Regions from separate parts of the Tatumella sp. UCD-D_suzukii genome, predicted to be linked through region 2. Evidence: predicted binding sites of a transcription regulator. Region 2 holds the regulator's gene; the other holds the start of a gene.
What was found. Region 2 encodes PhoB, which activates phosphate uptake and scavenging genes when phosphate is short. Its sites were predicted from a motif close to CTGTCATAAAACTGNCNNAT; they were not measured.
Positions count from the first base shown of each region.

Region 1: serA (phosphoglycerate dehydrogenase) is a predicted target of PhoB. The motif match lies at 2,748-2,767, and genes of this name have one in related genera.

Region 1 covers NZ_JFJX01000049.1:291,574-303,479, reverse strand. The annotation lists gene CG67_RS09585 (LysE family transporter) at 1-65, shown strand, start outside; gene CG67_RS09580 (oxidative stress defense protein) at 159-926, shown strand; gene CG67_RS09575 (LysR family transcriptional regulator ArgP) at 940-1,860, opposite strand; gene rpiA (ribose-5-phosphate isomerase RpiA) at 2,049-2,714, shown strand; gene serA (phosphoglycerate dehydrogenase) at 2,951-4,189, shown strand; gene CG67_RS09560 (5-formyltetrahydrofolate cyclo-ligase) at 6,731-7,318, opposite strand; RNA gene ssrS (6S RNA) at 7,438-7,621, opposite strand; gene zapA (cell division protein ZapA) at 7,661-7,990, opposite strand; gene CG67_RS09545 (YecA family protein) at 8,155-8,733, shown strand; gene pepP (Xaa-Pro aminopeptidase) at 8,786-10,114, shown strand; gene ubiH (2-octaprenyl-6-methoxyphenyl hydroxylase) at 10,133-11,311, shown strand; gene ubiI (FAD-dependent 2-octaprenylphenol hydroxylase) at 11,325-11,906, shown strand, end outside.
Region 2 covers NZ_JFJX01000049.1:58,486-70,391, forward strand. The annotation lists gene CG67_RS08430 (cobalamin-independent methionine synthase II family protein) at 306-1,409, opposite strand; gene phoR (phosphate regulon sensor histidine kinase PhoR) at 1,631-2,947, opposite strand; gene phoB (phosphate response regulator transcription factor PhoB) at 2,962-3,651, opposite strand; gene sbcD (exonuclease subunit SbcD) at 3,845-5,077, shown strand; gene CG67_RS08450 (SbcC/MukB-like Walker B domain-containing protein) at 5,074-8,751, shown strand; gene CG67_RS08455 (AraC family transcriptional regulator) at 8,793-9,863, opposite strand; gene CG67_RS08460 (phosphotransferase enzyme family protein) at 10,015-11,019, opposite strand; gene eat (ethanolamine permease) at 11,285-11,906, shown strand, end outside.

The DNA.
Region 1 (11,906 bases), 230 kb from region 2:
TGATGTTCTTTCTGGCATTCCGGCTATTTGAAGACGGGGTTTATATGCTCAGAGACTCTGTGTAAAGCTTTGTCGGATAGCGAACTTTTCCCTGCCACCTGAATCCAATTGGCTATAGTTCGGCCACATCTTATAGTTAACTTTCCGGGAGAGACGCTGTGAAACTTTACCCAATGGTGATATCTGTTGCACTGGCAGGCAGTCTGTCGGCACTGCCTGTTATGGCGGCTGATGTACCCGACCAGCCACATATCAGTACCTCCGGCCATGCCTCGGTTGAGGTAAAGCCGGATATGGCGACTCTGACGATTGTTGTTGAGCAGACAGCCAGGCAGGCGGCGGAAGCGAAAAAACGTGTTGATGATCGGGTAGCACAATACTTTGATTATCTGCAGCAGCAGGGAGTAGTGAAAAAAGACATTGATGCAGCCAATATCAGTACGCAGCCTCAATATGATTACAGTAAACAGGGCAAACCCCAGCTGACCGGCTATCAGGCATTGCGCCAGGTGACGGTTACGGTCCGGCAGATAGACAAACTGAATACCTTGCTGGACGGTGCATTAAAAGCAGGGCTGAATGAAATTCGTTCGGTCAGTCCGGGAGTCAGTCAGCCGCAGCGCTATCAGCAGCAGGCCCGGGATGAAGCGATTAAAGATGCAATCTCACAGGCGAGTGCACTGGCGAAAGGGTTTAATACCCGACTGGGGCCGGTATGGAGTATTCAGTACCATACCGAAGATACCTCTGCCCGTCCGGTGATGCGGATGTACAGTCTGGCGAAGGCCAATGCCGATACCACACCGCAGCAAACCTACGAGCAGCAAAGCATCAGCTTTGATGACAATGTGAATGTCGTCTTTGAACTGTTCCCGCCATCAAAGCCTGCCGTTACGCCGGTTGCAGAGCCGGAAAACCAGCCCTGAACAGGTAAGGCCTTCAGAACGCACCGGCATCAGCCGGATACTCTCCCTGTCGTAATACCCGGTGCCCGTGTTCCAGCAGGGCATCGGTGACACGACGCATTAAACGACTCTCCGGCGCAAACCGGTGCCAGTACAGCATCCGCCGCTGGTACAGGCCGGGAGTCAGGTCGACCAGTTCCCCTCTCGCCAGTTCGTTGCCAATCTGCAGATGCGGGATCATACAGCAGACAGAACTTTGTCTGGCTAGCTGAACAAAGGCTTCGGAAGAGTTGACGATATGGCAGGGTACACTGCCCGGCGGCAGATCAAAATACTGCTGCAGAAAGGCCTGATGCATATCATCCAGATGGTCAAAGGCGACCGCAGGGGCTTTCAGTAATGCATTCCGTGTCACCCCGTTCGGGAAATAGCGGCTGGCAAATTCGGGGGAGGCGACAAACAGATAATCCAGAGCCCCTAATTGGTCCACGAGGCAACTCGGTAATGCCTGAGGCTGAATACTCACCGCTCCTACAACCTCACCGCGGCGCAGACGTTCCTGTGTCCTGCTTTCATCTTCTACCTGCAGGTTAAGTCGTACCGGTGAGTCGGCCAGCACATCTTTCAGAGCCGGCAGTAACCAGGTTGCCAGGCTGTCGGCGTTAACTGCGATAGACAGCAGTAGCGGTGTACTGCCGCCCGATTCGTCCGCCAGCCACTGCTCTTCCAGCATCTCTACCTGATGCAGTAACGCCAGTAACTTCTGACCCTGCTCGGTGGGGCGGGGAGGAACAGTACGGACCAGCAGGGGCTGACCAAAAAGATTCTCCAGCTGTTTAATACGCTGTGAAACAGCTGACTGGGTAATGCATAACTTTTGTGCAGCGCGTTCAAAACCCCGCTCTCGTATCACTGCATCCAGGGCCTGAAGGGTTCGGTAATCCGGGCGTTTCATGGGTGTTTTCTCTCGGCTGCAGGGAAAACATATCCCCGGTTAAGTTCACTGACGCGCACTAAGATAGTATCTCCGTAATTTTGCTGACGGTTTTATAAAACATGGGAACTTGCCAGCAAGAGTAGGTTTTTTTTCTTTTGCTTGTTTTATACTACGCTGACGAACAGAGCGTACAGGTTTAACATATCATGAGCCGTGATGAATTAAAAAAAGCAGTGGGTCAGGCAGCACTGAAGTATGTCCGTCCCGGAGCGGTAGTAGGTGTGGGTACCGGCAGTACCGTTGCTCATTTTATTGATGCACTAGCCACCATGAAGCATGACATTGAAGGGGCTGTATCCAGTTCTGAAGATTCGACGGCAAAATTGCTGGCCTGCGGTATCCCGGTCATCGACCTGAATAATGTCGATCAGTTATCGGTGTATGTAGATGGTGCAGATGAAATCAACCCGCAAATGCAGATGATTAAAGGTGGCGGCGCTGCGCTCACCCGCGAGAAAATCATCGCCGCGGTGGCAGAGCAGTTTATCTGCATCGCCGATGCCAGCAAACAGGTGGATGTTCTGGGGCATTTCCCATTACCGGTCGAGGTTATTCCGATGGCCAGGGCGTATGTTGCCAGGGAACTGGTGAAAATGGGTGGGTTACCGGAATATCGACAGCATGTGGTAACAGATAACGGGAATATTATTCTTGACGTTTACAACCTCAGCATTGTCAATCCGGCGGAGCTTGAGCGTAAAATCAATGCATTACCGGGTGTAGTGACGGTCGGGCTATTTGCGGCCAGAGGGGCTGATGTTGCGCTGATTGGTACAGAAGATGGTGTGATCACATTGAAGAAAGGCGTCTGAGAGACGTCTTTTTTTTGAGTTTATTTTAGTGATTTATATCACATTTAAAACAGCAGTTGATAAATTCTGCTTTCCTGCAGACGTAATCGTTTTCTTTTTATCGAAATCTGCTGAAACCGTCGTGCGGGCAGCCTGAAACCGGGAGCGGTTTTCTGTTGCCCGTAGCGGAAATTTTGTTATGTTGACAGAAGAAATACTTATATTCGTCTCAATATCGTCAACCATAAGGTCGGGCAATGGCAAAGGTATCACTGGAAAAAGACAAAATTAAGTTTCTGCTGGTGGAAGGTGTTCATCAGACAGCGCTGGATAATCTTCGTGCAGCGGGCTATACCAATATTGAATTTCATAAAGGTGCACTGGATACCGAATCCCTGAAAGAGTCGATTCGCGATGCACACTTTGTCGGGATCCGCTCCCGTACCCACCTGACCGAAGAAGTGTTTGCGGCCGCAGAAAAATTAGTGGCGGTAGGGTGCTTCTGCATCGGGACTAATCAGGTTGACCTTGATGCGGCGGCAAAACGCGGTATCCCGGTCTTCAATGCGCCGTTCTCTAACACCCGCTCTGTTGCTGAACTGGTGATTGGTGAATTGCTGCTGTTGTTACGCGGTATTCCGGAAGCGAATGCCAAGGCACACCGTGGGATCTGGAACAAAAATGCCAAGGGTTCGTTTGAAGCCCGTGGTAAAAAACTGGGTATCATTGGTTACGGCCATATCGGCATGCAGCTGGGTGTGCTGGCTGAAAGCCTGGGGATGCATGTTTTCTTCTACGATGTGGAAGATAAGCTCCCGTTAGGTAATGCGACGCAGGTAAAACATCTGAATGATTTGCTGGGGATGAGCGATGTGGTCACCCTGCATGTGCCGGAAACCCCGAACACACAAAATATGATCGGGGTTGAACAACTGGCGGCAATGAAAAAAGGCGGTCTGCTGATCAATGCCTCCCGCGGAACGGTGATTGATATTCCGGCGCTGTGTGACGCGCTGGCAAGCAAGCATCTGAGTGGTGCTGCTATCGATGTTTATCCGCAGGAACCGGCCAGCAACAGTGATCCTTTTGTCTCGCCACTGTGTGAGTTCGACAATGTTATCCTGACGCCGCATATCGGTGGTTCCACCGAAGAAGCGCAGGAGAATATTGGCGTAGAAGTGTCCGGTAAGCTGATTAAATACTCTGATAACGGTTCAACGTTGTCAGCGGTAAACTTCCCTGAGGTTTCTCTGCCAGGCCATGCCGCCAGCGCCAGCCGTTTGCTGCATATCCATGAGAACCGTCCGGGCGTACTGACGGCCATCAACCAGATTTTTGCCGAGCAGGGCATCAATATTATGGGCCAGTATCTGCAGACCACGCCGTACATGGGTTATGTGGTTATCGATATCGATGCCCCGCAGGACGTCGCCGATAAAGCGCTGCAACTGATGAAAGGTATTCAGGGCACGCTGCGTGCCCGCCTGCTGTACTAAGTTCATCACCAGAGTCTGAAAAGGCGGGGAAACCCGCCTTTTTTGTCGCTGTTGACCCGATATCAGGTGCTGTCATCCGGTATTAACAGATAAATACCGGTAACCGGATTACAGGGGGCAGGGCGATAGTCGGGATATTTTATTATCAGTACGGTGAGTGTTCCGTTTGCTTTGTAATAAGGCTTGCTGCCTGTAATCCGCTGCGGGCGACCGGGCAAAGGGCGCCTGGTCACATTCACTCGTTCAGTGGTGCGATGTCGCGGTAAGACACCGGGTGGGTGGCCCGGAGAAAAACGGGGGATCTTTGTCTCTGGTTTGTGGGTAATAAGTTCGTCCGTTGTTTTTCATCCCAGCACGGTGAATATTCCGTTCGCTTTATAATAAGGCATACTGCCTGTAATCCGCCGTGGGCGACCGGGCAAAGGGCGCATGGCCGCGCCCTCTGCACTCCCGGCCTTGCGACAGGCCTGCCCGCCGCTTCGCGGTGCCTTCACTCATTCATGTGTCCTTTACGGACTGGTCATGATTCGCTCCTGCTCAGCATGACCTCTCGCCGCGTCCCTGCGGCTCGCCCTGGACACATTCCCTCGCTCAGCGGTGCGATGTCGCGGTAAGTCACCGGGTGGGTGGCACGGAGAAAAACGAGAGACTTTTCGTTAGCCGGTTTTCGGGGTTTAAACTCATCTGTTATTTTTATCTCCGTACGGTGAATATTCCGTTCGCTTTGTAATAAGGCTGCTGCCTGCACCCCGCCGTGGGCGACCGGGCAAAGGGCGCATGGCCGCGCCCTCTGCACTCCCGGCCTTGCGACAAGCCTGCCCGCCGCTGCGCGGTACCTTCACTCATTCATGTGTCCTTTACGGACCGGTCATGATTCGCTCCTGCTCAGCATGACCTCTCGCCGCGTCCCTGCGGCTCGTCCTGGACGCATTCATTTGCTCAGCGGTGCGATGTCGCCCGACCACCGGTGCAGACATCACCGGAAAAGCGAATTATGGTTTTGTTTTAAAACCGAAAGACAGTGCCGATGCCCGGATAGAAGGTGTTGAGGCGCTATCCGCAGCGCCGAACGCAGAGTGACGGCCAGGCAGAGCCGGCATGGACGCCGGCGAAAGCACGGCTGAGCCAGGACGGCGAATCCGTGCGGGCCGTCAGGCCGGAGCGATAAGTGAGGGTACAGCGAGGACCTGCGCCGGGCGGGGATTGTTAAGGCCCGCGCCTTCGGGCCTTAACCCGGCCGCTGCCACGCGGCAACTGAAACTACTGTACGTATGACGGGCGGAATCTGCTCAGAGCGGATAACCGGGGAAACCGGATGCGTTTTTTATTATCAGCACGGTGAATATTCCGTTCGCTTTGTAATAAGGCTTGCTGCCTGCATCCCGCTGCGGGCGACCGTGCAAAGGGCGCATGGCCGCGCCCTCTGCACTCCCGGCCTTGCTACAAGCCTGCCCGCCGCTTCGCGGTGCCTTCACTCATTCATGTGTCCTTTACGGACCGGTCATGATTCGCTCCTGCTCAGCATGACCTCTCGCCGCGTCCCTGCGGCTCGTCCTGGCCACATTCACTCGCTCAGCGGTGCGATGTCGCCCGACCACCGGTGCAGACATCACCGGAAAAGCGAATTATGGTTTTGTTTTAAAACCGAAAGACAGTGCCGATGCCCGGATAGAAGGTGTTGAGGCGCTATCCGCAGCGCCGAACGCAGAGTGACGGCCAGGCAGAGCCGGCATGGACGCCGGCGAAAGCACGGCTGAGCCAGGACGGCGAATCCGTGCGGGCCGTCAGGCCGGAGCGATAAGTGAGGGGACAGCGAGGACCTGCGCCGGGCGGGGATTGTTAAGGCCCGCGCCTTCGGGCCTTAACCCGGCCGCTGCCACGCGGCAACTGAAACTACTGTACGTATGACGGGCGGAATCTGCTCAGAGCGGATAACCGGGGAAACCGGATGCGTTTTTTATTATCAGCACGGTGAATATTCCGTTCGCTTTGTAATAAGGCTTGCTGCCTGCATCCCGCTGCGGGCGACCGGGCAAAGGGCGCATGGCCGCGCCCTCTGCACTCCCTGCCTTGCGACAAGCCTGCCCGCCGCTCCGCGGTACCTTCACTCACTCATGTGTCCTTTACGGACCGGTCATGATTCGCTCCTGCTCAGCATGACCTCTCGCCGCGTCCCTGCGGCTCGTCCTGGCCACATTCACTCGCTCAGCGGTGCGATGTCGCCCGACCAACGGTGCAAACATCCGCGGAAAAGCGGATTGTGGTTTTGTTTTAAAACTGAAAGACAGTGGCGAAATCACGGCTGAGCCAGGACGGCGGATCCGGGCGGGCCGTCAGGCCGGAGTGATAAGTGAGGGTGCAGCGAGGACCTGTGCCAGGCGGGGATTGTTAAGGTCCGCGCCTTCGGGTCTTAACCCGGCTGCCACGCGGCAACTGAAACTACTGTGCATATGACGGGCGGAACCGGCGCAGAGCGCAGAGCGGATACACGGGAAACGGATGCATTCTTTATGTCAGCACGGTGAATATTCCGTTCGTGACTTACCACTGCCAGACCTTTTCCGGAGTAATGATCACCGGCAACGGAATATCCCACTGTTCCGTGGGCAGGGCAGGGACCTGCTGGCAGCAATGCGCCAGGCCAGCCGGTAGCACACCATGTTGTTGCCAGTGCTGCAACGTCCGGTCGTAGAAGCCGCCGCCCATCCCCAGCCGTTGTCCCCGGGCATCAAAGGCCACCAGTGGCACCAGAATAATGTCCAGTGTATCCAGCGGGGCCAGTTCCGTCAGGTTCAGTGACGGTTCAGGGATACCGTAGCGATTAGGGTTCAGTGGCGTATCCGGAAGATAACGGATAAACAGCAGCTGCCCTGTCGAAAAAGGATGCAACACCGGCAGATAAACCTGCTGTCCGCGTTGCCATAACCGGGAGATCAGGGGCCGGGTGTCCAGCTCACCGTCGAAAGAAAGAAACAGAGCAACATTCCTCGCCTGTGCTAATAAAGGCAAGGAAAGGGCGCGTTCCGCCACCTGCTGTGCAGCCTGTTGCTGTTGCTGCGGGCTGAGAGCCTGTCGCTGGCGGCGTATCTGTGCACGGATCTGTTGTCGTTCAGACTGAGAATAAGTCACGGCATTTCCGTAAAAAGTAAGGATAACGGATATTCTGACACAGAAGAGGATAATACCGGAAGGCAGAAACGGGATGACTCAGGGAAGAAATGTCCGGAAGGACAGAAACGTACTAAAGGGAGATCTCCGGGATGCCGCTGCAGGCTGTAACCCTTGAACCCTTGGTTCAAGGTGAACATGCCGTCATTATTATCAGGCTTCCCGGACGGACCGGGCATGCACACAAAAAATGAAGCGCCACATTCTGTTGGTATGAAATATCGGCTCAGGGGACTGGCCCGCTCGCAAACATCCCAGAGAAAATTTACTTCATGGAAATTGTAGCACAGGATCCATAAAGTGTTATTCGAATTTCGGTCCCTGATGGTCGGTGATCCGACCCTGCTCAACTAATGCCTGTTCAATAGTCTGTTGCAGCATGCGAATACGTTGTTCCATATTCGATGCATAATCACGGGTTTTGCTTTTTTCCTGCGCCAGTTCATGACAGATGTTTAATGCTGCTATGAACACAAGCTGCTCGGTATTGTTCACCCGGGTGCGGACTTTTAAGTCCTGCAACCGTTGGTCCAGGTCAGCTGCGGCCGCATTCAGCGCTTCCTGCTGTTCCGGCGGACAGTTAACTCTTAATGAACGACCAAAAATTTGTATATCTACTGGTTGCGCAGACATGCCACCTTCCTGACTGATTACATTGCCCGCATCCGAGACGCTTATCGGGGAACGGGGGCCACTATATAGACCTGAATAATAACTTACAACCCCTTTTCTGGAATCCTTCAGGCTGCTAGTGGTAGCATACCATGAACTTAACTTTCCAACATTGATGAATAACTATGTCCTTACAGAACGCACTACCTTCCTATGATGCATTGTCTGCCACACTCTCTTCGCAGGGGGTAGGAATGACCGCGGCAGAAATGCACGGTTTGATCAGTGGTATCATCTGTGGTGGCAATCAGGATCACAGCTGGAAAACCTTAGTCCATGACCTGGCCAATGATGGCCTGGCCTTCTCACAGACGCTCTCTCAGCCGCTGCAGGAAGTGCGCGATGCGGTGTTGCAGACACTGGAAGACGATGGCTTTATGTTCCGCTTACTGATGCCGGAAGACAGCCAGAGTACTGTTTTTGAGCGTGCAGACGCGCTGGCAGGCTGGGTAAACCACTTCCTGCTCGGCCTGGGAGTTACCCAACCGAAACTGGATAAAGTGACCGGTGAAGCCGGCGAAGCTATCGACGACCTGCGAACTATCGCTCAGTTAGGCTACGATGAAGACGAAGACCAGGAAGAACTGGAACAGTCCCTGGAAGAAGTGCTCGAATATGTCCGTGTCGCGGCGGTACTGTGCTATGAAACGTTTAATCGCCCGCAGCCGACGGCGGTAGAAGTTAAGAAACCAACATTGCATTAATTTATCTTTATCTCCCGGCCGTAACGGGCCGGGCTAACAGGGAGCACTGATGATGATCACTCTGGAAAATTACCAACGGCGCCGCCAGGCACTCCTGGCTAAAATGGTCCCGGGCAGTGCTGCATTATTCTTTGCCGCCCCGGAAGTCACCCGCAGCCGTGACACCGAATATCCTTTTCGCCAGAACAGCGATTTCTGGTATTTCACCGGTTTTAATGAGCCTCAGGCGCTCCTGTTACTGATAAAAAGTGATGAAAAACATAATCACAGCGTTTTGTTTAACCGGGTGCGGGATGTTACCGCAGAGATCTGGTCGGGCCGCCGTCTGGGCCAGGACGCGGCTCCGCAAAAACTCGGTGTGGACAAAGCGCTGCCCTGGGAGGACCTGGACGATCAGCTCTATCAGCTGCTCAATGGGCTGGATGTGGTTTACTTTGCGCAGGGCGATGATGACGTTGCCGACAGCAAAGTGTTTGCTGCTCTCAATAAACTGCGTCAGGGGAGTCGCCAGAATCTTCGTGCGCCAGCTACACTGACCGACTGGCGTCCTCTGGTGCATGAAATGCGTCTGTTCAAAGATGACGAAGAGATAGCGATCCTGCGCCAGACCGGGAAAATCAGTGCGCTGGCCCATCAGCGTGCGATGGAAGTCTGCCGCCCCGGAATGTACGAATATCAGCTGGAAGGTGAGATCCATCATGAATTCAGCCGTCATGGTTCGCGGTTTCCTTCTTATGGCACCATCGTAGGTGGCGGGGAAAACGGCTGCATTCTGCATTACACCGAAAATGAATGTGAATTACGCGACGGTGATCTGGTTCTGATTGATGCCGGTTGTGAGCTTTACGGCTATGCCGGCGACATTACGCGCACTTTTCCTGTGAACGGACGCTTTACTCCGGCTCAGCGTGAAATCTATGACATCGTGCTGGAGTCACTGGAAAAAGCATTATCCCTCTACCGTCCCGGTGTCAGTATCCGTGAGGTGAATGACGAAGTGGTCCGTATTATGGTGACCGGGCTGGTACGGGTTGGGGTAATGAAGGGAGACATCGAGACCCTTATCGCTGAAAATGCTCACCGACAGTTCTATATGCATGGTCTGGGTCACTGGATGGGACTGGATGTGCATGATGTGGGCGATTACGGGTCTCCGGCACGGGAACGTCTGCTGGAGCCGGGCATGGTATTAACCGTGGAGCCGGGGCTGTATATTGCGCCTGATGCGGATGTCCCGCCACAATACCGCGGGATAGGTATCCGTATTGAAGACGATATCCTGATCACTGAGCAAGGTCATGAAAATCTGACCGATACTGTAGTAAAAAATGCAGATGATATTGAAGCACTGATGGCAGAAGCCAGACAGTCACGCCGCTAACAGGTGAAACAGCGCAGCATGAGCATGATTATCGCAGGGGGAGGGATGGCTGGCGCAACGCTTGCGCTGGCGGTCTCGCACCTCACGCAGGGAAAACTCCCTGTGACTCTGATTGAAGCAACCACGCCCGGCGAACGCGGGCATCCCGGTTTTGATGGCAGGGCGATTGCTCTGGCAGCGGGAACCTGCCAGCAACTTGAACAGATTGGGATCTGGTCACATCTTGCCGGCTGTGCAACGCCGATCACCGACATCCATGTCAGTGATCGTGGTTTTCCGGGCCATGTCGGCATCCGTCATGATGAATACGGGCTGCCGGCGCTGGGCAATGTGGTCGAACTGCATGATGCCGGACAGCAGCTGTTTTCACGGCTTAAGCATGCGCCCGGTGTGACCGTAATTTGTCCTGCACGGGCAGAGAGTGTGTCACGGACTGCAGAGCAGGTCACGGTTACGCTGGATAATGGCGAACAACACCAGGCGAAGTTGCTGGTGGTGGCCAATGGCTCCGGGTCTTCACTGGCGGCGGGATGTGGAGTGCGCTGGCAGCAGGAGGATTATCAGCAGATGGCTGTGATAGCCAATGTCAGAACCAGCGAGTTGCCCGCCGGCAGAGCCTATGAGCGGTTTACGCCTCACGGTCCGCTGGCACTGTTACCGATGTCCGGCGATCGCTACTCTCTGGTCTGGTGTCATCCGGCAGAGATGCGCGCACAGGTGGAGGCCTGGAGTGAACAGCAATTCCTGGATGAACTGCAAAAGGCATTTGGCTGGCGGCAGGGGCGTTTTATACGCTGCGGTAAACGTGACTATTATCCGCTGGTATTGCAGCAGGCGCAGGAGGTCACCCGCCATCGTCTGGTCGTTGCCGGAAATGCGGCCCAGACCCTGCATCCTATTGCGGGGCAGGGATTTAATCTCGGCTTGCGGGACGTGATGACACTGGCCGAAACGGTCGCCCGGGCCAGTGCCGCCGGGGAGGATATCGGTGATTATGCGACGCTGCAGCGCTATCGGGAGCGGCGTGAACCCGACCGGCAGAAAACCATCGCTATCACCGATGGTCTGGTACGGCTTTTTTCTAACCGGAATCTGCCATTAGTTGCGGGTCGTAATATTGGCTTAACTGTCATGGATAAAATGCCGTGGCTTAAACATCAGCTGGCCGGGCGTACCCTGGGCTGGGTGAAACGTTAATGAGAGAGTACTGATGCAGAGCTTTGATGTTGTCATCGCCGGTGGCGGAATGGTTGGTCTGGCGGTTGCCTGCGGTTTGGAAGGCAGTGGCCTGAAAGTTGCGGTACTGGAAAAGTCCCCGCATACCCCGCCGGATCTGCAGGCAGCCCCGTCGGTTCGTGTATCGGCGATTAATCGTGCCAGCGAACGTCTGCTCAGCCACCTCGGTGTCTGGCAGGATATTCTGGCGATGCGCGCCAGTGCTTATCACGGTATGGAAGTCTGGGAAAAAGACAGTTTTGGTCATATCCGCTTTGACGATCAGCATCAGGGGATGACCAGTCTGGGCTATATTGTTGAAAATCAGGTACTGCGCGAAGCCTTATGGCAGCGGGCCAGCCGCTGCAGTGATGTGACACTGATTGCTCCGGCACAGCTTCAACAGGTTGCTTTTGGTGATAACGAAGCTTTCGTCACCCTGGAAGACGGCTCTATGCTGACGGCACGGTTGCTGGTCGCGGCGGACGGGGCGGATTCCTGGCTGCGAAAAAAAGCGGATATTCCGCTGATGTTCAGGGATTACCAGCACCACGCTCTGGTGGCCAATATCCGTACG
Region 2 (11,906 bases):
TGACGCCCTGCCGGGCGCCGGACTGAAAGCAGCGAAATATTCAGTTTATTATTTTTCACCAGAGGATTTGATGATAACGGTCATAAGTAAAACTTTTATAGCGATGAAAGGCAATAACGGATCGCCAAACCAGTAGGAAATGCCATATTTACTCAGAAAGGCAGTGAATATAACGGTTTTTACAGCAAGCAGGCGGGGATGATGTGTTTATTATTTGAACTGAGCATAAGGATATATACATTTTTCATATGACAGGCAAAGAAAAGGCGCGGAACCCGCGCCTTTCCGGCAGAGACTTTCCGGGGCTACCAGACTTCTCCGGCAATCGCCACCACACTGCGGATTTTCTGCCATTGCTCGTCTTCAGTGATGCTATTCCCTTCTTCGGTGGAAGCAAAACCGCACTGCGGACTGAGGCAGAGTTGTTCAATACTGAGAAATTGCGCAGCTTCTGCAATACGGGCTTTCACCTGTGCAGGATCTTCCGGGGTGCCGTTTTTGGTGGTGATCAGACCGAGCACCGCCTGCTGGTGTCCGGGGCGGATAAAACGCAGCGGTTCAAACCCTCCTGAACGCTCATTGTCATATTCCAGGAAGAAGGCATCGACATTCACCTGGCCAAACAAAACTTCGGCCACCGGCTCATAACCCCCTTCAGAAATCCAGGTCGAACGGAAATTTCCGCGACAGACATGCAATCCGACGGTGAGATCAGAGGGTTTACCAATCAGCGCCTGGTTCAGGACTCTGGCGTACGTTTCCGCCAGCGCTTCCGGGTCATCACCACGGGCACGGACCTGCGCTTTCTGGTCTTCGGAACATAAATAGGCCCAGACCGTATCATCGAGTTGCAGATAACGGCATCCGGCCTGGTAAAAGGCATGGATCGCCTCGCGCCATGTGGCAGCCAGATCATCAAAATAGTCATTCAGATCCGGGTAGACCGTTTCGTCGATATATTCCCGGCCACCACGGAAATGCAGCACGCTCGGGCTGGGGATGGTCATTTTAGCCACGGCATCACCGGCAATACTCTGCAGATAACGGAAATCTTCCAGCATCGGATGGTCTTTGAACCCCAGTTTCCCGGTCACACGGACGCCCCGGGCTTTGGTTTCTACTCCGTTGAACTGAATACCGTGGGCGGCTTCAAAGGGTTCTACCCCTTCCAGCCCTTCAAAAAAGTCAAAATGCCACCAGGCACGACGAAACTCACCATCGGTGACGACCTGTAAACCGGCTGCCCGTTGTTTCTCCACCACATCAAGGATGGCGGCATTTTCAATTTCTCTGAGTTCTTCTGCGCCCAGTGTACCGTTCGCAAATTCTGAACGAGCCTGTTTAATGGATTCAGGGCGTAAAAAACTACCAACAGTCTCTGCACGAAATGGGGCGTGTTCTCTTTGCATTGTTATTCTCCGGGTCCGCTACCGTTCCGGCCACTGGTAGTAAAAAGCCATCCGGACGGCTAAATGTCTTTCTGTAGCATGACATGAGGAAAATTCCTCATCAATTGATGAAATTTCAGTATAGATGAATTTTTTTCATTGGTGACTTCAGGAAAGTTCATTTTCCCGGAGAGAACATGACAGAAGAGACGGGACGCAGACACCGCGCCCCGGGGAAGTCATCAGGACGTCGATATATCAGTACGGCTTTCTTTGCCGACAATCAGACGGGAGGCAAGCTGAAAACTAAAGCAGGTCGCCTTTCCGGGAATACTGGAAACCGATAACCGGCTGCCATGATGCCCCAGCGCATGCTTCACAATCGCCAGGCCCAGGCCACTGCCCCCGGTCTGCCGGGAACGGGCCTTATCCACCCGGTAAAAGCGCTCGGTCAGATGAGGAATATGCTCAGCGGCGATCCCCGGGCCATTATCGGTCACCGAAAAAAGCGCGCCCTGCGCATCCCGCTGCCAGACGATATCAATGCGGGTATTTTCCGGAGTATGACTGAGTGCATTGTAAACCAGGTTAGAAATTGCGCTGCGCAACTGTTCATCATTACCATACACCCGCAGGTCGCTGTCCACCGAGAAACTGACCACCTGCCCCGGATGTTTCAGACTGTCGGCTTCCTGTTGCAGCATCGACAGCATTCCCGGTACATCAACGACCTCCCGGATATTCATCGCAGGGGCAGCTTCTATCCGGGTCAGGGTCATCAGTTGCCTGATAAGCCCCTCCATACGCCGCGACTGCTCCTGCATGGTACCTACCGCTTTCATCCGCAACGGCGCATTCATCTGGTCATCTTCCATCATTTCCAGATAGCCCTGAAGCACAGTGAGCGGAGTACGTAATTCATGGCTGACATTGGCAAAAAAGTGCCGGCGCATATTTTCGAGCTGGCGCATCTGCGTCATATCCCTTGCACTGATCATCCATTGGCCTTCAGTATAAGGCACAATTCTGAACTCCATATGACGGCCATTATTCAGTAACTGCGTCAGAGGTTTTTCAAAATCGGCAGTCTGTAAATAACGACTGAATTCGGGGTAGCGCAGCAGATTAAGAATATTTTGTCCGCTGTCTTCCGGCCAGCGCAGCCCCAGATATTCCTGAGCCAGCCCGTTACACCAGAAGATATTCCCCTCTTCGGTGGTCAGCACCAGCGCATCCGGCAGCGACTCAGCGCCACTTCGGAAGCGTTTGATCAGGCTTCGCAGTTCACGGCGACGGTGGCGGTTACGTGCCTGCATCAGATACAGACCGTGAAACAGCGGTTCCCAGCTCCCCTTACCGGTCGGGGGGGTCATACTTTTATCCACCCACAACCAATGGGACAGGCGCATCAGTTGAAAGAAATGCCAGAACAGTAAAAGGGCGACGGCCAGAAACAGACACCCGCCCGGATACCCGCTCACCAGGCCGACAATGCCCCCTGCAACGCAGACAAGAAAGAATTCTGACAACAGGGTACGCCACGAAAGTTTATCCAGCAAAAGTCACACTCCTGTCAGAAACGGGCTGAAAACCGGTAACCGGTGCCGCGGACAGTCTGAACCATACGTTCATGACCACTGATTTCAAGCGCTTTACGCAACCGGCGGATATGCACATCCACGGTCCTGTCTTCCACGTAAACATTCGTTCCCCAGACGTGATTCAGTAATTGCTCACGACTGTAAACACGTTCGGGATGGGTCATAAAAAAGTGCAGGAGTTTATATTCTGTCGGCCCCATATCCAGCGGGGTTTCGCCGGCCATCACCCGATGAGAGGTCGGGTCTAATGTCAGCCCCTGAATATCGATAAGTTCATCATCGGCCATCGGAGAAATACGACGGATCACTGCTTTGATCCTGGCAATCAGCTCCCGGGGAGAAAAAGGCTTAGTAATATAGTCATCAGCCCCCGCATCCAGACCACGGACACGATCTTCCTCTTCTCCGCGGGCCGTCAGCATCACCACCGGAATATCACGGGTCATGGCTTCTTTTTTAATATATTTAATCAATTGAATACCACTGCCCCCCGGGAGCATCCAGTCAAGCAGGATCAGATCGGGCCAGGGTTCAATCAGTTGCTTCACCGCGCTGTCATAATCTTCGGCTTCGATGGGATGGTAACCATTCTGCTCCAGCACAAAACATAACATTTCACGGATTGGAGCTTCATCTTCCACGACAAGAATGCGTTTAGCCATTGTTTCTCCAGAGGATATTTCCGGATTCTTCCGGTATACGCGGCACATTATGAGACAGTTTTATGACAGATTTATGAAGGAATGTCAGGGATATTTTTGCCGGCTTCCCCGGCGGGTACCGGTGCAGAGATACTTTTTTATCCCTGCACCGTCTGCAGGTATACTACGGGCAGCAGGCAATTTCGGGAGCATCATGAAAATTATCCATACCTCCGACTGGCATCTGGGCCAGTTTTTTTATTCCCGTAGCCGGGCGCGGGAACATCAGGCTTTCCTCGACTGGCTTCTCGCGCAGATCACTCTGCATCAGGTCAATGCCCTGATTGTTGCCGGAGATATTTTTGATACCGGTTCCCCGCCCAGTTATGCCCGGGAAATGTATAATCATTTTGTGGTTGAGCTGCAAAAAACCGGTTGCCGGCTGGTGATCCTGGCGGGAAACCATGACTCTGTCGCGATGCTGAACGAATCACGGGAACTGCTGGCCTGTCTGAATACCCGGGTGATCGCCAGTGCCAGCCCTGACGGCGAAGATCAGTTGGTGGTGCTGAAAGATGCTCAGGATCTGCCTGCCGCCATTTTATGTGCTATCCCGTATTTACGTCCGCGGGATATCCAGCTCAGCCAGGCCGGGCTGGACAGTCAGCAAAAACAGCAAAATCTGCTGCAGGCCATTGCAGACCATTACCGGCACTGTTATCAGGCCGCCCTGCGGCTTCGCGAGACGCTGGGTGACCCGTCACTGCCGATCATAGCGACCGGTCATCTGACTGCCCTGGGGGTCAGTAAAAGCGATTCCGTACGCGATATTTATATCGGTACCCTGGACGCCTTTCCGGCCTCCGCCTTTCCGCCCGCAGATTATATCGCCTTAGGCCATATCCACCGCCCGCAACAGGTGGGGGGGCAGCCTCATATCCGTTACAGCGGCTCGCCCATCGCACTGAGTTTTGATGAGTCTTCCACAGAAAAAAGCGTGTGTCTGGTGGAGTTCAGCCCGCAATCCGCCCCGGTGATCACACAGTTACCGATCCCCTGCGTTCAGCCACTGAAGACCCTGAAAGGATCACTGGCAGAAATTGAACAACAACTGGACTTACTGACACCGCTTGCCGGGGCCCCACCGGTCTGGCTGGATATAGAAGTCACGCAGCAGGAGTACCTCAGTGATCTGCAGCAACGGGTGGAGGCACTGATTGAGGGCCGCCCGGCGGAAGTGCTGCTGTTACGGCGCAGCCGAAACAGCACAACAACCGGTATTGCCCGCGAAACGAATGAAACCCTGAACGAACTGACCGCAGAAGAAGTGTTCCTGCGTCGTCTGAGCCGCGAAGAAGCGTTACCGGAAGAAGAGCAGCAGCGACTCCTGACCCTGTTTCTTCAGACCCTGGAACTGGTCCGGGATGCCGGCACGGAGAATGAATGAAAATACTGACATTACGGTTTAAGAACCTGAATGCACTGCGCGGGGAATGGTTTATTGATTTCCGGCGTGAACCCTTTGCCGGTAACGGGCTGTTTGCCATTACCGGGGATACCGGTGCAGGTAAAACCACGCTGCTGGATGCTATCTGCCTGGCGCTTTATCACCAGACCCCCAGGCTGACGAACATCAGCCAATCGCAGAATGCACTGATGAGCCGTGGCTGCAGTGATTGTCTTGCCGAAGTTGAATTTGAAATTCGCGGTGAGGCCTGGCGGGCATTCTGGAGCCAGAACCGTGCCCGCAACCAGCCGGACGGAAAACTGCAACCGCCCCGGGCGGAACTGGCCCGCTGTGCGGATAATGTGATTGTTGCAGATAAACTCCAGGATAAGCTGCGCTACACCGAACAGCTCTCCGGACTCAATTTTCAGCGATTTACCCGGTCGATGATGCTCTCGCAGGGGCAGTTCGCGGCTTTCCTGAATGCGCCTCCGGGCGAGCGGGCTGAACTGCTGGAAGAACTGACCGGCACCGAAATCTACGGGCAGATCTCCCGCAGTGTATTTGAACAACATAAAGCCTTACGGCAGCAACTGGAGACACTGCGGGCCGGGTTGTCAGGGGTCGTCTTGCTGGATGACGCTGCCCGCCAGCAGATCCTGCACCAACAGCAGGAACTGCAAACCACAGAACAACAACTGCAGCAGGAACTCACCCGCCATGAACAGGCCTTACTCTGGCTGAACCAGACCCGGCAACTGAAAGACCAGCACCGGCAACGTGAACTGGCGCATCAGGAGACCCGCGAGCGTCTGGAACAGGCAGAACCCTGGCGTCTGCGTCTGCAATGCAGTGAGCCGGCGGAAAAAATCAGACCGCTGTGGCAGCAATTACAGGGCCGCCGTCAGTCGCAGCAGGAACTGTTCACCCAACAGACTCTTGCGGCCGAACGTCTCAAACAAACGGAGACCGCACACCGGCAAGCGCACGAACGATGGCAGTCTGCTGATCAAGACTATCGCCGGCAACAGATGCAGCAACAGCAACTGGAAACCCTGCTCAGTGAACAGGTGATCCCGCTGGATCACACGCTTGCCAGCGAAGAACAACAACTGAACCGGTCTCTGCAACAGCTTAAAGAGCAACAACAGCAACAGGCGGAGACCCGTCAGCAGATCACTCAGACAGAACAGCAACTGCAACAACTGAACAGCCAGCGGGAACACTGGCTGAACTGGCACCAGCAACATGCAGGCCTGGCAGAGTGGGGCCCTGCCCTGCCCCTGTGGCGCGAGCGGCTGAGTCAATGGCAACAGCATGCACTGACTGCCAGGACGCTGCATGAGCAGATGACGAAGCAACAGCAGGAACTCAGCCAGCAGGCCCTTGTGCTGACCGGCCTGCATAATACTCTGCCGCCCCTGCAGCAGGCAGAATCCGCTGCCGCCACCGATCTCGAACGTCTGACGCAACAGCAGCAGTCTCTGGAAAACGAGCATACCCGCGATGCGCTGCGTCAGACGCTGGAGAATGCGCAGTCCCGACGTGCCCGCCAGCAGCAACTGCTGCTGCTGGCCACAAAATCTGAGCCGTTACATCACCAGTTGAATAAGCTGCAACCACAGGTCGCCGCGCTGCAACAAAAGATAGCTGCCGATGAACAGTCGCTGACACAGTTTCGCGAGCTGTTCCAGACTGAGCGCAAACAACTCCAGGCGCTGATCACCCTGTGTGAACTGGATGCGAGGATCACCGATCTTGCCGCATTGCGGGAGACCCTCGAGGCCGGACATCCCTGCCCGCTGTGCGGCTCCTGTGAACATCCGTCGGTCACGGAATATAAACAACTACAGCCCGCCGAAAATCAGCAACTGAAACTGGCGCAGGAAAAGCGGGTGGCTGAACTGCAGGAACAAGGCGTCCGGCGTAAAGAGCAACTCGCCCAGGCCCGCCAGCAGTACGGGCAAATGACGGAGGAGATCACCACCCTGACCGCTGCACTTGCGGAGTCAGAAGCACAATGGCAATCGCTGTGCCTGGCTGAAGGACTGACGCTGAAGCTCACTGAAATGCCGCTGCTGCAACACTATCTGCAGGAGACAGAAGCCAGGGAACAGCAGGTCCGTCACCAGTTACAGCTGCGGGAACAGGCAGCCCTGGCCTGTCAGCAGGCCCGGGAACACTACTACCAAAGCCGTGACCGATTACAGCACCACCAGCAACAAACCGCATTGATGACGGAACAGCAAAATACCCGTCAGGCCGCCGTTGAAGAGAGCAGTAAAAATTACCGGCAGACAACAGAACAGGCTGAACGATTGCTGTCCTCATTACGGGAAGAGATCTCCCGCTACGCACTGTCGCTGCCGGAAGAAATTCAGGCGGCAGACGCGTGGCTGAACACGCAGCAGGAGCTCTGGAAAAAGTGGCAACACAATGAACAACAGCTTCGCGATACGGAACCGGAACAGATCCGTCTGACGACTTCGCTGGAAAGAATGCAGCAGGATCTCCAGCGGCAGATGACGGTGAGCGCGCAAACAGAACAGACTGTCACACAACAACGCGGACAGCTGTCAGCCTTGCGGGAGAAACGCCACAGCTTATTTGCGGATAAAGACGTCAATGAGGCACGGCAGTCCATGCAGCGAGAGTTGACACAACTTCAGCAACAGCAGCAGGATCTCCTGGAAAAATCCCATGCGTTGCAGCGTGAACTCAGCCTGCAGGATGGTCAGCATCGCCAGCAGGAGCAACAATATCGCCAGCTGGCAGAACAGCGGCAGAACGACGAATTGCAGTTTACCGATGCCCTGCAGAAACAGGGCTTCAGCGACAGCGATGCTTTTACTGCTGCCCTGCTGGACGAAGAGGCCGCCACTTCCCTGCGCCGGCAATTGCAGGAACTGGAACAGGCCAGCGACCAGACCGGGATCCTGTTAAAACAGATGCATGAGAGCCTGCAGCAACATCTGCAACAGCGGCCGGAGGGCATTCCGGACGAGAGCAACGTACTGGCAGAAATAACCGTCACCCTGAAACAGCGCCTGAATGAAACTATCGGCCAGCAGGGAGCACTACGTGAACAGCTTCAGGCCGATGATCGCTACCGTCAGCAACAACAGCAGTTGATCGAAAAGATCAGTCAGCAACAGAGGCTGCTGGCTGACTGGGATCATCTTAACCATCTGATCGGATCGGCCAGCGGGGATCGGTTCCGCCGGTTTGCCCAGGGTCTGACGCTGGATCATCTGGTCTGGCTGGCCAACCAGCAACTGGCGCGTCTTCACGGGCGCTATCTGTTGCAGCGTCAGTCGGATGACACTCTGGAACTGGCGGTCATTGATCGCTGGCAGGCGGACAATTGCCGGGATACACGTACATTATCCGGCGGGGAAAGTTTCCTGGTCAGCCTGGCGCTGGCGCTGGCGTTATCCGACCTGGTGAGCGAGAAGAACCGGATTGAGTCACTCTTCCTCGATGAAGGCTTTGGCACGCTGGATGCGGAAACACTCGACGTGGCACTCGATGCGCTGGATAGCCTGAACGCCAGCGGTAAAACCATCGGTGTGATCAGCCATGTTGACGCCATGAAAGAACGGATCCCGTTACAAATCCGGGTCATCAAAAATAATGGCCTCGGTTACAGCAAACTCGAACTGCCGCAGCCCTGAGGCCAGGCCGCCGGCCATTCTGCGTTACCGCATGGCCGGGGTCAGGCCTGCGGGTTCTCCTGCTGACGCCACTGGCGGGGGCTGATGCCATACCAGCGGCGGCAGGCCCGGGAGAAGGCACTGACTTCAGAGTACCCCAGCAGCATCGCCATCGCAGAAACGGACAAGGATTGCTGTTTCAGATAATGAGCCGCCAGTTCACTGCGTACCGCATCCAGCAGACGCGAGAAACTGACATCCTGTTCACGTAAGCGACGCTGTAAGGTCCATTCAGATAACCCCATATTCTCTGCCACCTGTTCCAGGGTCGGTTCGCCATTGCTCAGCAACAGATGAATACAGGCTCTGACCTTACCGATCAGCCCCTGACTTTCACGGGTGGTATTCAGGCGCTGCAGGGCATCTTTCACGACCATCAGCAGCATAGGATCATTATCCGGCATCGCCCGCTGCAGTTCGCGACGGCTAATCAGCAGAGAATTGTAGGGTTGATCAAAGTAGACGGGGGCATCAAAAATTTTACAGTGTTCGTGCCAGTTTTCCGGGCGGGAGTGTTCAAAATGGACTTCACGGGGAGCCCAGTGCTGACCGGCTGAGTGACGGATCAGGTTCATGAACATCCCCATCGTCAGCTCTGCATCCTGACGACGCGATAAAATGGCCCCGTGGCGCACCTGATAATCGAGCCGCCAGTAATCCCCTTTATCGACCATCCGGGTCAGGGTATCGTGCTGATGGCAGGGGAAAAATTGCACCACATTCTGTAATGCCGATTCAAGCGTTGGCGAACAGAGGCCGATGTAGCCAATCAACCCCAGTGACTGCGGCTTAAACTGACGACCATAATGCAGGCCGAAATTACGGGTGGAAGAGTGCCTGGCTGCTTCCTCCAGTACACGACAGTAATTTGCCAGCCCCAGACTCAGGGTCGGGCTGCCCAGCAGTTCCGGGTCGACACCACTCAGCCCGAAGATGCGATCACTGTCGCCCCCCTGACTGCTGATAAAATCACTCAATCCGGTCGCTGCCGCTGCCAGAACACCCCGGTTACCGGACGAGAGACCGGCCATAGACTGAGATGCTGTGGTTAAGAGAGTCATTGTACTGTTCATACCTGTCCCGGAATTTACCTGCATTAAACACATAGGCTAATGTAATGCAAAATCCGTACCACCCTCTATGTCAGTTCTGTGACAATCCCGGGGTCAGCTGACAGGAGCAACAGTGCACCAACAGCGGGCACTGCCACGGTGCAAAAGAGGGTCACGCCCCGACGGGCCAGCGATCGGTTTCCAGATAGCGGCGGCACAGGCGAACCGTGTCTGCCGACCACTGATCCTCCAGGCTTTTTGCCATGTCGGTTCCGGCATGTGAACCCATCCAGGCACTGAGTTGCAGACGACGCTGCATCAGCAGATCAGGCAGCACCGCCAGATCCTCATCACTGACATGTGCAATTTTTTCATACCCGGTCAGCCAGTTTTCGATCCATTCACCGGCACGCGGATGATGTTCAAAAAAACTGACCGCGGCTGCCAGGTCATGCATATACCAGCCAAAACCGCAGTCATCGAAATCAATGATCCGGGTTTGCCCCTGATGATGTAATAAGTTGGTCAGTCGCAGATCCGCATGGATCAGGCCGTAACGATCCGCCGATTGTCCGTACACCGCCAGTTTACGACCAATGTTTCCGATGGCCCCGGTGATCAGCGCATGATCCTCCCGGTTCAGCCGGGGAGCATCCTGCCAGCGTCCCCAGTGCCCGGCATCTCCCACCATGGTCTGGTGATCCCAGATAATGCGCTGAAAGCTTGCCGGACGCTGCCACTGACGGCTGTGCTGATGCAGGCGGGCAGTCACTTCCCCCAGTGCCTGAAATGCGACCGGGTCCACATTGGTGGTCGGCATTTCACCGTCCATCCATTCAAAAATAACCACATGACGGATGCTGCCCTCCCCGGTGACCACGGTCTGAACCGTTTCCCCTTCACCGTCTTTGACGGCTTCCGGGACTTCGATTCCGCTTTCTCTCAGCGCGTCCAGCCACAGCAATTCACTCAGGATATCGGCTTTCTGGTGGTAATCTGCCCGATGCAGACGTAACGCATAACGGCTGTCCGCTGTTTTCAGTAAAAAGGTCGCGTTTTCCGAACGGCAGATCAGTGACAACTCCCCCTGGCAGAGGGCCGGATAACGACTAAGCGCCTGATGCGCCACCCGGTAAATTTGTGCTTCAGTCATTGGATCATTCTGTTTTACTTCCATTGCGTGGCCCTCTTTACTCAATATCGTCCGTCAGTCTGTGATCCAGCATGCCCGTGGTGAACGACGTATTTCCTGACACCGCAATAGCAAAACCTGGCTTCAGACGACAATATCAGTCCTTCCCCCGCCGGAGTTGACTTCAGACGACAAACTCTGACCGGTACGGTCAGGTATTTACCCGCTAGCCCGCGGCATTATGCCCGTGACAGATCATTTTGCAGGCCACTGGCCGGGCAGAGGGTTAATTCACGATGGGGATACTAAGATGACAACAAAACTAAAACCCACACTTGGCACATTCTCCCTGTGGGGGATCGCTGTTGGTCTGGTGATATCCGGCGAGTATTTTGGCTGGAGCTATGGCTGGGGCGTGGCCGGGACGCTGGGGTTCCTGATCACGACGCTGCTGATTGCATTAATGTATGGCTGCTTTATTTTCAGTTTTACCGAGCTCACCACCGCTATCCCGCATGCGGGGGGACCGTTTGCTTACAGTCGCCGGGCATTTGGTGAAACCGGCGGCCTGATCGCCGGGCTTGCCACGCTGATTGAATTTGTTTTTGCGCCCCCGGCGATCGCTCTGGCCATCGGAGCCTACCTGAATATCCAGTTTCCGGCGCTTGACCCTAAGGTGGCCGCGGTCGGGGCTTATATCATTTTTATGGGGCTGAATATCCTCGGCGTGAAACTGGCGGCGATGTTTGAACTGATTGTCACCATCCTTGCGGTGATTGAGCTGCTGGTGTTTATGGGCGTCGTCTCTCCGGGCTTCAGCATGGCGAATTTTACCGCCCACGGCTGGGCGGGTGACCACGGTTTTGGCCTGCAGGCGCTGAGCGGTGTTTTTGCGGCGATCCCCTTTGCCATCTGGTTTTTCCTGGCCATTG